Regions from separate parts of the Brevibacillus brevis NBRC 100599 genome, predicted to be linked through region 2. Evidence: riboswitches for the same ligand, from Rfam matches in the RefSeq annotation. Region 2 holds a riboswitch; each other region holds the start of a gene.
The links. A riboswitch is a leader RNA that binds a small molecule or an ion and turns the genes downstream of it on or off. The one in region 2 is predicted to bind cyclic di-GMP.
Positions count from the first base shown of each region.

Region 1 (4,511 bases), 1.3 Mb from region 2:
ATGTACGAATCGCTTCCGGTGTATAGCCGCGACGACGGAAGCCTGCGATGGTTGGCATGCGCGGGTCATCCCAGCCGTCTACCACATTCTCATCGACTAGCTGTTTCAGCTTGCGTTTACTCATAACGGTGTTTGTCAGGTTCAAGCGAGCAAATTCGTACTGGTGTGGTACCTTCTCCATTTCGCACTCGCGGACTACCCAGTCGTATAACGGGCGATGATCTTCGAATTCCAGCGAGCACAGGGAGTGTGTCACGCCCTCAATAGCATCCTCCAACGGATGAGCGAAGTCGTACATCGGATAGATGCACCATTTGTCGCCCGTGTTGTGATGCGTTGCATGGGAGATTCGATACAGAACCGGATCACGCATGTTGAAGTTCTGCGAAGCCATATCGATTTTCGCACGCAGCACTTTTTCCCCGTCCTTGAATTCCCCTTGGCGCATACGTGCAAACAGGTCCAGGTTTTCCTCCACAGACCGGCTGCGGAACGGACTATCTGTGCCTGGCTCTGTCCATGTTCCACGCATTTTACGCATGTCTTCAGGAGACAGATCGTCTACGTAAGCCAGACCTTTTTTAATCAACAGCACCGCTCGGTTGTACATCTCTTCAAAGTAATCAGATGCAAAAAACAACCCGTCCCATTCGAAGCCAAGCCATTGAACGTCCCTTTTGATGGCTTCTACGTATTCGATGTCTTCCTTCACCGGGTTCGTATCGTCAAAACGCAGGTTGGCCTTGCCGGAGAATTCTCGTGCCAACTCAAAGTTGAGGCAGATTGCTTTTGCATGTCCAATATGGAGATACCCGTTCGGTTCTGGGGGAAAGCGGGTAATGATTTCCTTTACTTTGCCCTCTTGCAAGTCATCAATCATGATATTGCGGATAAAATTGGATGCCGCTACCTTGTTTTCCAATGAAATCAACCTTTCACTTCACCTTTACATTCCATAATACTGATTCTCTTCCCAGAGTTCAACAAAATCGGGTCGTTGACCGACCCGCTCACGTCTCCCATTGCTGCCCCGTTTGCCATTGTGACCTGCAATACAGGTGAATAACAGAATCAATGGCTAAGCGCTGCTCCGTGATCCCACGAATCGTTTCGAGATGCTTAGAGGGAATCAGATGCAGCAAAGGCTGTTCAACATGATTGAACCGTTGGAATGCTTCCGCTGCAATCCGATCCCACTGCGGGTAATACCGAAGCAAATCATCGGGCATTACACGGGAGCGGTCCGTGTCGGACTCGGGCAAACACTCAAAAGGTTCATCCAAATTTAACGTTCCATAATCATCAGTCAGCTCTTCGCCCGGAAAAATATCCCGTGCAGCCAATTCCATATCATACATGGTCGGCACACAATTCGCATGAAAGCTGTGGTTCACGTACCTTGCCTTATCCCAACAAAGAATGTACTTTCCGAACTGGTTCTTAAACGAATATTTTTGTACGTCCTGTTTTCGTAATGAGTCAAGTCTTTCCACAAATGCAGGGTCCAATACTTGGTCCAAATCATCCTGTGCCCATACAATCGTTCCTTTTGGGATAAACCTTGTCGCAAACACACCGTACCCGATCTCATCGTTGATATAGCGCAATTCCGTATCGGGATGCATCATGGTCTTTGTTTCACTCCTTGGCAAATGTGCCTTTTTATCATCATAAGCAGCTTTGCCCCAGGAGGTGTGTGAATATCTGTCGAAAAATACATAGCATTCCTAACTATTTTTCCGGATTAAAATATTTTTCTTATTTACCACAAATGGTAAATAGTCTATATTATTGGCAAACGGAGTTTTAGGAACATTTTCCCACAACGATTGAATCAGTATATGTGTCATTTTATGCTTCACCCATTGATATCGAAACGGCATACCCGGGGAAATCCGGCGACGCAAAGCTACAGGGGCTACCTCCGCAACAGCGGACACGCTTGCCAGCTACCGAAGTATTGATGTAGGACGCGACCAATGATCCTATATCATTGGTCTTTTTTTGCGCTCATAATGTCTATTTTTGTCTACTTTTGTATGTTTGTGTATTTTTAACTTTTAAAGGAGGTGAGGCAACAGCGGATAGCCGGTTTAATGAATCATTATTCTTTTCATCATGAAGGAGGTTTCATAGGAATGTCATTCTGGAAGAAACTCTCGACCGTCGCGCTGACTGCTGTCATCGGGGTATCAACATTCTCTGGAGCACAAGCTGCTAACCGTCCAACATCGATGTCACCGAACGCAATGGTGACGACTCCTCACTATCTGGCTACGGCTGCGGCCCTGAAAACATTGGAAGACGGTGGAAATGCAGTAGATGCTGCTATTACAGCCGCTTCCACCTTAGCTGTTGTCTATCCTCATTACACAACCATTGGCGGAGATAACTTCTGGCTCATCTACAATGCCAAAACAAAAGAGCTGAAGGCGCTGAACGGCAGTGGTCGCGCAGGCGAAAAGGCAACCATCGACTATTACAAAGGCAAAGGCTACGAAAAAATCCCGTCCCGCGGTTATGAATCAGCAAACACTGTCCCTGGTGTCGTCTCCGGCTGGTGGGAGGCGTACAACTACGCCCATAAAAGCATGGGCAACAATAAGCTTCAATGGAACAGACTGCTGGAGCCTGCCATTGGATACGCCGAGAACGGATATCCCGTCTCCCCCAACCAAGTATATTGGACAAAATACGCGACAGATCCAACTGACAATGACTTGAAGAATCTTCAACGTTTTGATGGATTCCGCAAAACATTCCTGAAGCCCAACGGCGATCCTTATGCAGCGGGCGAAATTCTCAAACAAAAGGATCTTGCCAATACTTTGCGAATCATTGCGAAAAAAGGCGCTGACGGTTTTTATAAAGGAGAAGTTGCTAAAAAAATCGTAGCAGACATGAAAGCCAACGGCGGATTGCTCACGTTGAAAGATTTTGAGAAGCATACCTCCACTTGGGCAGATCCCATTACGGTAGACTACCGTGGCTACAAAGCGTATAACGTTCCACCTAACTCCCAAGGCATGGCATCGCTCTCTATTCTTAATGTTTTGAATAACTTTGACCTCAAAAGCATGGGTGAAGGAACACCTGATTACTACCACACGATTGTGGAAGCTACCAAACAGGCTTTCGCTGACCGCGACAAATGGCTGACTGACCCCGCCTTTGCGGATATCCCTGTGGATGAGCTGTTGTCCAAGCAGCACGGGAAAGATTTAGCTGCGCGCATTGATATGAAGCAAGCAGCCAAATCCGTAGAACCGCTTGATCCAAAAGGCGATACAACCTGGTTCGGGATCGTCGACAAAGATGGAAATGCCGTGTCCATCATTCAGAGTCACTACTTTGACTGGGGTTCTGGCATCGTAGCGAAAGATACGGGTGTCCTTTTACAAAACCGCGGAAGCTACTTCTCTCTGGATTCCAAACACATCAATCACTTGGAACCAGGAAAACGCACCTTCCACACCATTAACCCAGCTATGCTCTTTAAAGGGGACAAGCCTTATCTTCTTTACGGAACACAAGGGGGAGAAGGACAACCGCAAACGCAAGCCGCTCTCGTCACACGCATCGTAGACTTTGGTTTCAGCGTGCAAGACGCAATCGAAGCGCCAAGATGGCTGCATGGACGCAACTGGGGATCTGCTTCCAACAATCTCAAGGTGGAAAGCCGCATCCCTCAAGAAGTCCTGGACGAGCTCATTAAACGTGGGCATCCAGTCGAAAAGCTGGAAGCAGCCTATACCGATGCGATGGGACAGTCCGGCGCAATCCTGATTGACCCGCAAACCAATGTAAAATTTGGCGGTGCTGACCCTCGCGGTGAAGGCGCAGCAATGGGCTATTAATATATTGTCAGACTGCTGAGCTCATCTCAGCAGTCTGCCTGTTTCTATTTCGCATTCACGGATTAGGAGTGGACAAACCTATGTTTTTGTTCAACAAACTCAGGAACAAAATGATTCTTTGGTTTCTCGTCGTGGCCGTCATTCCACTTACTGCCGTTTCGTTGTTTATCACGAGCAGCTTTTCATCCATTCTCATTGATAAACAAAAATCATCCTATGTTGACCTTACTTCCAGTACAGCCATAGCGATGGATCAATATCTGGACCGGCGTATGACAGAAATTCAAATTTTAGCCCGCACCTCGGATATTCAATCCGATGATGCAGCAGCAAAAAATGAATTTATTCGCAAGTTTACCGAGGAAATGAAGCTGTATGACGGAAACACGTTTATCGCAAGCGATGGAAAAGTAACGGCTGATACGTTCCCCAAAAGCGTTGGAATCAATCTTGGCGAGCGCCAATTCTTCAAAGACGGTATGCAGGACAAGCCCAGCTTCTCCGATGTTCTTGTTGCGAAGACAACCGGCAATCGCTCTATCATCGTCGCTTCCCCTGTAAAAGGGAAAAACAACGAGAAGCTTGGTGTCTTGACCGGGCTCGTCAATGTAGATGACTTCACAGCTACCTTTCTCAAAGATTTGAAAGTAGGCA
Region 1 is NC_012491.1:5,865,967-5,870,477, forward strand. Features, by position in the region: gene BBR47_RS27745 (glutamine--tRNA ligase/YqeY domain fusion protein) at 1-931, opposite strand, end outside; gene BBR47_RS27750 (SET domain-containing protein) at 1,011-1,628, opposite strand; cyclic di-GMP riboswitch class I at 1,869-1,957, shown strand; gene ggt (gamma-glutamyltransferase) at 2,139-3,857, shown strand; gene BBR47_RS27760 (methyl-accepting chemotaxis protein) at 3,938-4,511, shown strand, end outside.
Region 1: another riboswitch for cyclic di-GMP. It lies ahead of ggt (gamma-glutamyltransferase); the one in region 2 lies ahead of BBR47_RS21835 (aldehyde dehydrogenase family protein).

Region 2 (4,511 bases):
GCAAACGGCGAGATTTTCAAAAAATCGTCACGCTCCACCTTCAACGGATTGACTCGCAAGCCGTGTGTCACAGGCTGATCATACGAGGAAACGAAGGCCTCATAGTCGTGTCCGAGCAAGGTTTTCATGCGCTCGATAAATGGTGTTGGTAAATTTTTCGTCATAACAGCCTCCGATGTCAGATTTTGGCCCCGTGTGAAAGGAAAAGATAGAATCATGGCGAATCATAGAGAATGAGGTGAGAGCATTATGGAAGGATCCCGTGCAAAACGCTACCGCTCCCGGCGGAGGAATGACTCGGAAGTAAGCCGGTTTTGGATCATGGGGTTGTTGTTCTCACTGCTGGTGCTCGCTTTTGAATTCTTTATCGAAATACCCGCCGATGCAGATTGGCTGACCGATATGGAGATGGCTTTGTTTTCTGCCAGCTTTACGTTGCTTGCCTTTTATCTGCTCGGACTTACCTTTGCCTTTTCACGCCACCAAAAGGCAGGGAAGATCAATCACCAAATCATCATCTATGTATGGTTGGGTGCGATCTTGTTTCACTTATTCCTGCTCATCAGCAATTTGTCCAATCAGCATGTGTACAAGGCAGGGATCATTCTATTTTTAGGACCATTATTTTTAACTGTCTACCATTTTATCACGTACTTGGCAGCTTTGCGCGAGGAGCGTGAGGAGCAGGAGGCAGCTACAACAGCTACGCTTGAGCGCACGGCCTACCAGATGATTCTGGAGGGTGGGCGTGTATACAGCGAGCTGAGTCGCCTGAAAACAGAATATCCAGAAGTGGAGCAAATGCTTCGTGCCAACGATTTTCACGATAAACTGGAGCGCTATGCTTTGGAAATGCAGCAGTATTTGCAGGTGAAGCATTTTGAGCGTAAAGACGTGGAGCTCTTGGAGGGTCACTATTATTTCTTGGAAAACTTGCTGAGCTTGGCGAAACAACATCCGGGAATAATCGAGTCCCGCGTATATAGCCGCCGAGGTGACAATTGATGGGTACAAAGGAGAGGGAAGCGGATGTTTTGGAAAAAAGACAAAGGCCTGGCAGAAAAAGAGACAGCAGCGACGACAGCCACAACCACAATGGCAGGACAGCAAGACGCATGGAAACATGAGCTTCGCGGTCTTTACGAACAGCTGGGTGCAATCCTCGCTTCGGACCAAGCAATGAACGCCGATTCCGATCAAATGGTGCGATTGGTGACGAGGATGAAGCGTGCCGTAGAGAATATCCAGGCCATTAACGAGCGGGATGATGAATCTGCGAGCCAGTTGTCGGTTCGAGGAGAGCGCCTGACAGACATCTGTAAACAATCGGTAGCGCGTGCAGATGAAGGCAAGAAGGCTATGACGGACGTTGTGGAAGTCATGAGCCTGCTCGACAAAGAATCGGTTCATACGTCCAAGTCCATGAGCCGCTTGGAAGAGCGTTCTTCGGAAATTACGAGTATTGTCAAGGTAATCAGCGACATTACGAATCAGACTAACCTTCTCGCTCTGAATGCAGCGATAGAAGCTGCACGTGCGGGGGAACAAGGCCGAGGCTTTGCTGTCGTAGCGGATGAAGTACGGAAGCTGGCAGAGATGACAGCGAACTCGACCAAGACGATTGCGGAATTGATCGGCAAGATTCAAGAAGAAATCAAAGAAGCATTGTCCAACAGTGAAAAAAGCAGCAGTGCGATCAAAAATGGACTTTCCATCAGCAAGGATGCTGCACAGAAGACGGATCAGATCGCGAACGCTTTCCAGGTACTGAACGTCGAAGTGGCGGGTGTGATGGAAATCATCGCGCATCAAAAGCATTTTGCTGACGATGTGTCCCAGCAGGTAAGTGAGGCAAAGGGCTTACTGGACGAGCTGAATGAAGGCATGACCAAGCACGTAAGAGACGCCAACGCGGTAGAGCAAATGCTCGCGACGAGCGTAAAGGATGTCAAAAAGTTATTGTGATCATGAGGAAGAAAAATTAGGAGTCCGTATCCAAGCGATGCGGACTTTTTGATATTTGTTCTTTCCTTTCACGAAATATTTACATGTTTACGTTTGACTATTCGAAATGGAGTACTATAATCAAAGTATGTTTCTCCATATCTTTCCTTTTTTCGACAAAATCTTATCAGCATTCGCTATGAATGGGCAAACCCATTGAAAAGTGGGGACGCAAAGCCACGGGCCTAATGTACACGTTACGATGGCAGCCGGGTTGCCAACGAGCAGTGTATTTTGCTGTTTTAGTATGACGGCTCCTTTCATGCGAAAGGGGCCTCTTTATTTTTCAAAAGGGAGTGGTTGTAGCATGTCAATCCTTCAAACACTGGACAAGCAGTACATCAATGGGGAGTGGCGCGACGGACTTGGCGCGAAGACATTGCAAGATATCAACCCTTACAACGGGGAAATCATCGCAGAATTCAAAATGGCAAATCTGGAGGATATCGACGCGGCTTACAAGGCGGCAGCCAACGCGAAAAAAGAGTGGGATGAAGTGAATGCCTATACCAAATCCCGAATGTTGGAGCGTGCAGTTCGCTATATCGAAGAGCATGAAGAAGAAATCATTCAGATCATCATTCGTGAACTAGGTGGAACCCGACTGAAGGCATTTTTTGAGATCGGGCTTGTGAAGGATATTATTCGCGAAGCGGCTACGTTCCCGGTGCGCATGGAAGGAAAAATTCTCCCTTCTCCCGTAGACGGAAAGGAAAATCGCTTGTATCGGATTCCCGCAGGAGTTGTCGGTGTCATCAGTCCGTTCAACTTCCCGTTCTATCTGTCGATGAAGTCCGTAGCTCCAGCTCTTGGCGCGGGCAACGGTGTCGTCCTCAAACCGCATGAGCACACGCCAATCACGGGTGGGACTCTCATCGCGAAAATTTTTGAAGAAGTAGGTCTGCCCAAAGGCTTGATCAACGTCGTTGTAACGGATATTGCTGAAATTGGCGATGGGTTTGTCTCCCACCCGATTCCGCGCATCCTTTCGTTTACAGGCTCTAGCCAAGTAGGAAGCCATATCGCGCAAGTGGCAGCGAAGCATTTCAAGAAGGCGATTTTGGAGCTAGGTGGCAATAGTGCCCTCATTGTTTTGGAGGATGCGGATCTCCAGTATGCCGTCAATGCAGCGGTATTCAGCCGCTTTACCCACCAAGGTCAGATTTGCATGTCGGCTAACCGGGTTCTGGTTCACCAAGATGTATACGATAAATTCCTCGATCTGTATGTGGAAAAAGTATCTGGTCTCAAGGTAGGCGACCCAAATGATCCAGACACGGTAATCGGTCCACTCATCAATCAACGGCAAGTCGCCAACCTGATGGCAACGATCGATGAGGCGATACGCGAAGGAGCCGTTCCTGCACTGAAAGGGGAAGTAAAAGGAAACGTGGTCGAGCCGATTGTTTTGACAGGAGTGACCACAGACATGTCGATTGCATCCAAAGAGCTGTTTGGTCCGGCTGTTTGCATCATGTCGTTTGCTTCCGAGGAAGAAGCAATTCGCATGGCGAACGAAACACCATTTGGATTGTCCGGGGCGATTCATACCCGCGATCTGGAGAGAGGTGCCCAGATGGCCAAGCGCATTGAGACCGGCATGATTCATATCAACGATGGAACGATCAATGACGAACCAATTGTGGCGTTCGGCGGTGAAAAGCATTCCGGATTGGGACGCTTGAATGGTCAATGGAGCCTAGAAGAGTTTACTACGCTAAAATGGATTTCGGTTCAGCACAAAAAGCGTCAATTTCCGTACTAATGCTAGCAAAAGATAGAGGTGAAGAGGGTCATGAACGGATACGAAGGATGGAACGAAACAGAAGCCTCCGAAAAGGGGAAAAATGCAGAACTTCTCGAGGCTTTCATCAAGGTTGCTCCCTATTTAAATGATTTGCTCAACGATGACATTACCATTGGGGTCTACGACACGGAAAAGCTATTGCGCAATGTGCCTGCCCAAACATTTTCCCTGCAGGTAAAGTCTGGTGATCCACTCCAGGAGGGAGATGTGATCACGAACGCGATTCGAAAAAACACCAAGCAGGCAATGATGGTTCCCAAGGAATTATTTGGTTTTCCTCTCGTCGCACGGGCGATCCCCTTGCATGATCACACGGGAAAAGTTATCGGCGGTGTTGGCATTGGTTCGAGTATGGAACGAGCCAATGAGCTGTATGAAATTGCCGCAAATCTCTCGAGCGTCGTCGAGCAGGTCAGTGCCACCACACACGAGATGGCCGTGCAGATCGGGAATTTGAACGAGCAAATGAAGGCGATCTCAGAGCAAGCCAATGATGTGAGCCAAAGTACAACTGAGATCGAGCAAATTACACTCGCCGTGAAAAAAATCGCTGATCAAAGTAACATTTTGGGACTAAATGCGAGCATTGAGGCTGCGAGAGTAGGAGATGCAGGGCGTGGATTCGCTGTCGTCGCGAATGAGGTTCGCAATATGGCGACAGATTCACGGACGAATGCAGACAAAATCAAGCAAACCACGG
Region 2 is NC_012491.1:4,599,513-4,604,023, reverse strand. Features, by position in the region: gene BBR47_RS21855 (RsmB/NOP family class I SAM-dependent RNA methyltransferase) at 1-164, opposite strand, end outside; gene BBR47_RS21850 (hypothetical protein) at 250-1,005, shown strand; gene BBR47_RS21845 (methyl-accepting chemotaxis protein) at 1,030-1,965, shown strand; cyclic di-GMP riboswitch class I at 2,141-2,226, shown strand; gene BBR47_RS21835 (aldehyde dehydrogenase family protein) at 2,312-3,769, shown strand; gene BBR47_RS21830 (methyl-accepting chemotaxis protein) at 3,800-4,511, shown strand, end outside.

Region 3 (4,511 bases), 1.0 Mb from region 2:
TGCAAGCTACCCTTCACGACTGGTTGAACCATCCGGAAATGAGTATGTTTTTCCCGCTCCTCGTGGATAAATACGTTCCAGGAAAGGAAGCAGAAGTAGACGCGGTATGCGACGGACAATCTGTTATCATTCCAGGGATTTTCCAGCATGTGGAGAGAGCGGGCATCCACTCAGGCGACAGTGTAGCCTTGTTCCCAGCTCCTCATCTGACGGATGACATCAAGTACAAAATCGCGAGCTATACAGAAGCAATCGCGAAGGAAATGGAAGCGGTCGGATTAATCAATATCCAGTTCGTCATTGATGGGGAAACGGTTTATGTACTGGAGGTAAATCCACGGGCATCACGGACCGTACCGATTACAAGCAAAGTGACTGGCATCCCGATGGTTCAACTGGCGGTTCGCGCACAATTGGGTGAAAAGCTGTCGGAGATGGGTTACGGTACAGGGCTATTGCCAGAGATTCCGTTTGCAGTCGTTAAGGCGCCGGTTTTCTCCACGATTAAGCTAAACGGTGTAGACCCGGTACTGGGTCCAGAGATGAAATCGACGGGCGAAGTTCTTGGCTTGGGGCATTCTTTCGAAGAGGCAGCAGGCAAAGCCTTTGCTTTCAAGGACAATTTGTACGGCGACTGGCAAAAAGGTCAGTTGGTCATGATTTCTCTGGCAGATGGAGATAAGCAGGAAGCTGTAAGAGAGCTGCTGGGGCGACTCCAAGCTGACGGGGCGGAACTGGCGGCGACTCCCGGAACGGCCGAGTGGCTGGCATCCAAAGAAATTGTCGTGAAGCATATCGTGGCAGATGAAGCGGCGTGGATCGAGCTGTTGCAAAAGGAAGAAGCGGCCTTCGCTCTCGTTACTGCGACGAAAGGCAATCGTCAGGGCCGGACAGGATTTGCCCTGCGAAGCAGGATGGTACAACAGGGTGTGCCATTGTTCTCCGCTGTCGATACGTTCGAGTTATACGTGAGGTCTATTCTGAAGAAAAGAGGTGGCTCGCATGCAGCCAGTGAAGATATTGGAACACTTTCAAAACTTGCCGTTACAAAAGCATAAAGGAAAGGACTTCCTGCGCGTCGATGAATTCAACGGGGAAGAATTGATGGAGCTGCTCCATCTGTCTGCTCACGTCAAGCAATTGCAAAAGCTGGGTCAGCCATTCCAGCCTCTGCAAGGCAAGACGTTGGGAATGATCTTTGACAAGGCTTCGACCCGCACGCGTGTCTCCTTTGAAGTAGGGATGCACCAGTTGGGCGGCTTGGGTATGTTCATGAGCGGAAAAGAGCTTCAGCTCGGACGTGGGGAGCCGATCAGCGACACAGCAAAAGTTCTCTCTCGGTACGTGGATGCCATCATGATTCGTACCTTTTCCCACTCCTATGTAGAAGAGCTTGCTCTGCACGCGTCGATCCCCATTATCAATGGTTTGACTGATCTGTACCATCCTTGTCAGGCATTGGCTGATCTGCTGACGATCTGGGAGCATAAGGGCAAGCTAAAAGGAATCAAGCTTGCCTACGTAGGAGACGGCAATAATGTGGCGAACTCACTGGTGCTGGGCGCAGCTCTGCTAGGTCTTGATGTACGGGTGGCGACTCCGGTAGGCTACGAAATGGATACAACCATTGTCGCAAAAGCTACAGGGTACGCGAAACAAAGCGGTGGAAAAATGATGGTGACCACTGATCCGATAGAGGCTGTCATGGGGGCAGATGCTGTATACACGGACGTTTGGACTAGTATGGGTTTTGAAGAAGAAAATGAGGTGCGATTGAAAGCATTTGCCGACTATCAAGTGAACGAAAAATTGGTAGCAGCGGCAGACCGTGATTATCTCTTCTTGCACTGCTTGCCAGCACATCGTGGGGAGGAAGTGACAACCGGGGTCATCGACGGATCGCGCTCTGTCATTTTTGATCAGGCTGAAAATAGATTGCACGCACAAAAAGCGATCTTGGCGGCGCTGGTGTGAACATAGTTCTAGTTAAATAGAACTATCTGCAATTAAATCGAATAGACTATGAATCTATGATTGCCGAATTTTGTCACTTATGTGTAAAATAAAGGTAGGAAAGAAGCGAAGAAGTACGGACTGTATCTGGTCGCTTGGTCCGTATGGAGCCAGTAGCGAATCCAGCCTTTTCCGTAATGGAAAAGGAAAGGGGAGCAGGGGCTGTACTTGGTCGCTTGGCCTCTGCATCACGGACAGTAGCGAAGCCAGCTTTCTCCACTATGCTTGAAGGAGGGGAAAAGAAAATGAAAAAATGGTTCGCGGCAATTATGATGGTGGTAGCAATCGTAGCAGCTACTTCTGCAAACTTCCATATTGGATAAATAAGCGTATCGGAGAAACAAACACCGCTTGGCTGAGTGGTGTTTTTTCTTCAAGCTTGGAGGAAACAACATGCTATTGGATGTAATTGCCCTATCTTTTCTCGTAGCATTGCTGCGAGGGGGAAGAATCAAAGAATTACCTAAGTTCAACCAAATGAAACTTCTTATCGTTACCATATTGCTGCAGTCTTGTGCAGTTTTCTTCCCTACGATCGGTGGCATTTTCATATCGATCGCGTATGTGTTTATTTTGGCCTTCCTCGTTTTTAATCGAGAATTTGAAGATATGCGGATTTTTTTAATCGGCTGGTTTCTGAATGCGATTGCAATTTGGTCTAACAATGGAAAAATGCCAATCGATTTAGTTCAAGCAGCAAAGCTTCCTTATGATTTAGAGCCTGTTATAAACGGAACGAATTTCAAGCATAGTGTATTGACGGAAAGTTCGAATTTTCCGTTTTTGACGGATGTCATTTACATGCCATCTTTCATTCCGCGGATTATTAGCATCGGCGATATTTTTATTATGTTAGGTGCCTTTTTACTTGTTCAGCGATTGATGAATAAACCGATTTCATTACTACAACTTCGCGAAGGTAAAAGTTATGCGACAAAAAACTGATTTTGCGGTTTGGATAAAAGGGATTGTTGTCCAGGTTGGATTTGTCATTGCAGCAATCTATATTTTTTACACATCTTCATCTGAATGGGCTGCTCGTGAGCATTGGGGGGTATTATCTACCTACACCCTCCTGACCATTTTTTCTTGTTTTGCTCCCGTGCGTATATCTAATACGATTTTAACAGTGAACAATGCTGTAATCTTTTCGGGTATCTTGTTGTACGGAGTCTGGGTCGGAGTATGGGCTGCTGTTATTGAATCTTTAATCATTGCTTTCCTGGTAAGGTTTAATCCGCTAAAAGCTATTATTAACATTGGGCAGTTGTTAATGACTATATGGACAGTAGCGTTTTTGAAGGATTGGATCGAGGGCTTCGGAACTGTTTCTCCCATTATTAGCGATTTGTTTTTGGCTGTTGTGTATTGGTTTGTGAACCTGACTTTATGTGGATTGGGTATCTCCTATTTTCATCAAATGACCTGGGCGCGAACCGTAAAGATGATGGCAAAAGGCTTTACCTCGACTTACTTGTTGCTTTTAATTCTTGCCGGGGTAGGTTCACGATTAGTAGAGTTATATGGTCCGTTAACACTAATTCCTATGATGATTGCGTTTATTACGATCAGCTACGTTTTTCATCATTACTATGACAATCTTCAAAGGCTTCAACAAAAAGTGGAAGAGGTCAAATCATTCAATCACAACTTCTTAACGACGATGGCTGCTTCCATTGACGCACGAGATCGATACACAAGTGGACATTCTCAGCGTGTAGCTTACTGGGGAAGAGAAATTGCGAGAGATATTGGTTTGGCCGAACGAAAAGTGGAGGATGTTTATATCGGGGGAATCCTGCACGACATTGGAAAAATTGGCATCGAAGACGAAATTCTCAATAAAAAAGGAAAGCTCACTCCAGAAGAGTATGACAAGATCAAGCAGCACACGGTCATTGGTTACGAAATCATTTTGCAAGCAGGGATGTTCAATGAATTGCTTCCTGCGATCCGCTCCCATCATGAGCGTATAGATGGAAGGGGCTATCCGGATGGTTTAGCCGGGGATGAGATTCCGCTGATGGCGAGAATTTTAGCGATTTCAGACGCTTTCGATGCGATGGTTGCGGACAGGCCTTATCGAAAAGGCTTGCCTGTGGAGGAAGCGCTTCAAGAAATCAAAAGGGGCTCCGGTACCCAATTTGATCCGATATTGGCGGAGCATTTTATTAGAATCGTTCAGCGACTGCCGTGCGATGAGTTACAGAGCATTATCGGAATAGAGTCCATCCCACAAAAACAGTTACAGGAGGCAATCAGATGAGCTGCCCCTTGTAACTGTTTTTATTCGTTTACGACCATATGCGGACGAGCTCTCTGGTTTCTAAATGGCAGGTAAGCTTGAAGACATCTGGATTGCTTAATTTCTCCCAATCGTGAAAGCCAAAGCGATTATCTATTGATTTCATGAGCAAGGCCAGTAGGCATCCGTGACTAACAAGCACAATGTTTTTATGCACGTCTGCCAAAATCTCAGTGAGCAGCGAATTTGCCCG
Region 3 is NC_012491.1:5,610,026-5,614,536, reverse strand. Features, by position in the region: gene carB (carbamoyl-phosphate synthase (glutamine-hydrolyzing) large subunit) at 1-1,058, shown strand, start outside; gene argF (ornithine carbamoyltransferase) at 1,003-1,974, shown strand; cyclic di-GMP riboswitch class II at 2,067-2,148, shown strand; gene BBR47_RS31025 (hypothetical protein) at 2,118-2,336, shown strand; gene BBR47_RS26515 (DUF5317 domain-containing protein) at 2,407-2,958, shown strand; gene BBR47_RS26510 (HD-GYP domain-containing protein) at 2,942-4,279, shown strand; gene BBR47_RS26505 (histidine phosphatase family protein) at 4,308-4,511, opposite strand, start outside.
Region 3: another riboswitch for cyclic di-GMP. It lies ahead of BBR47_RS31025 (hypothetical protein); the one in region 2 lies ahead of BBR47_RS21835 (aldehyde dehydrogenase family protein).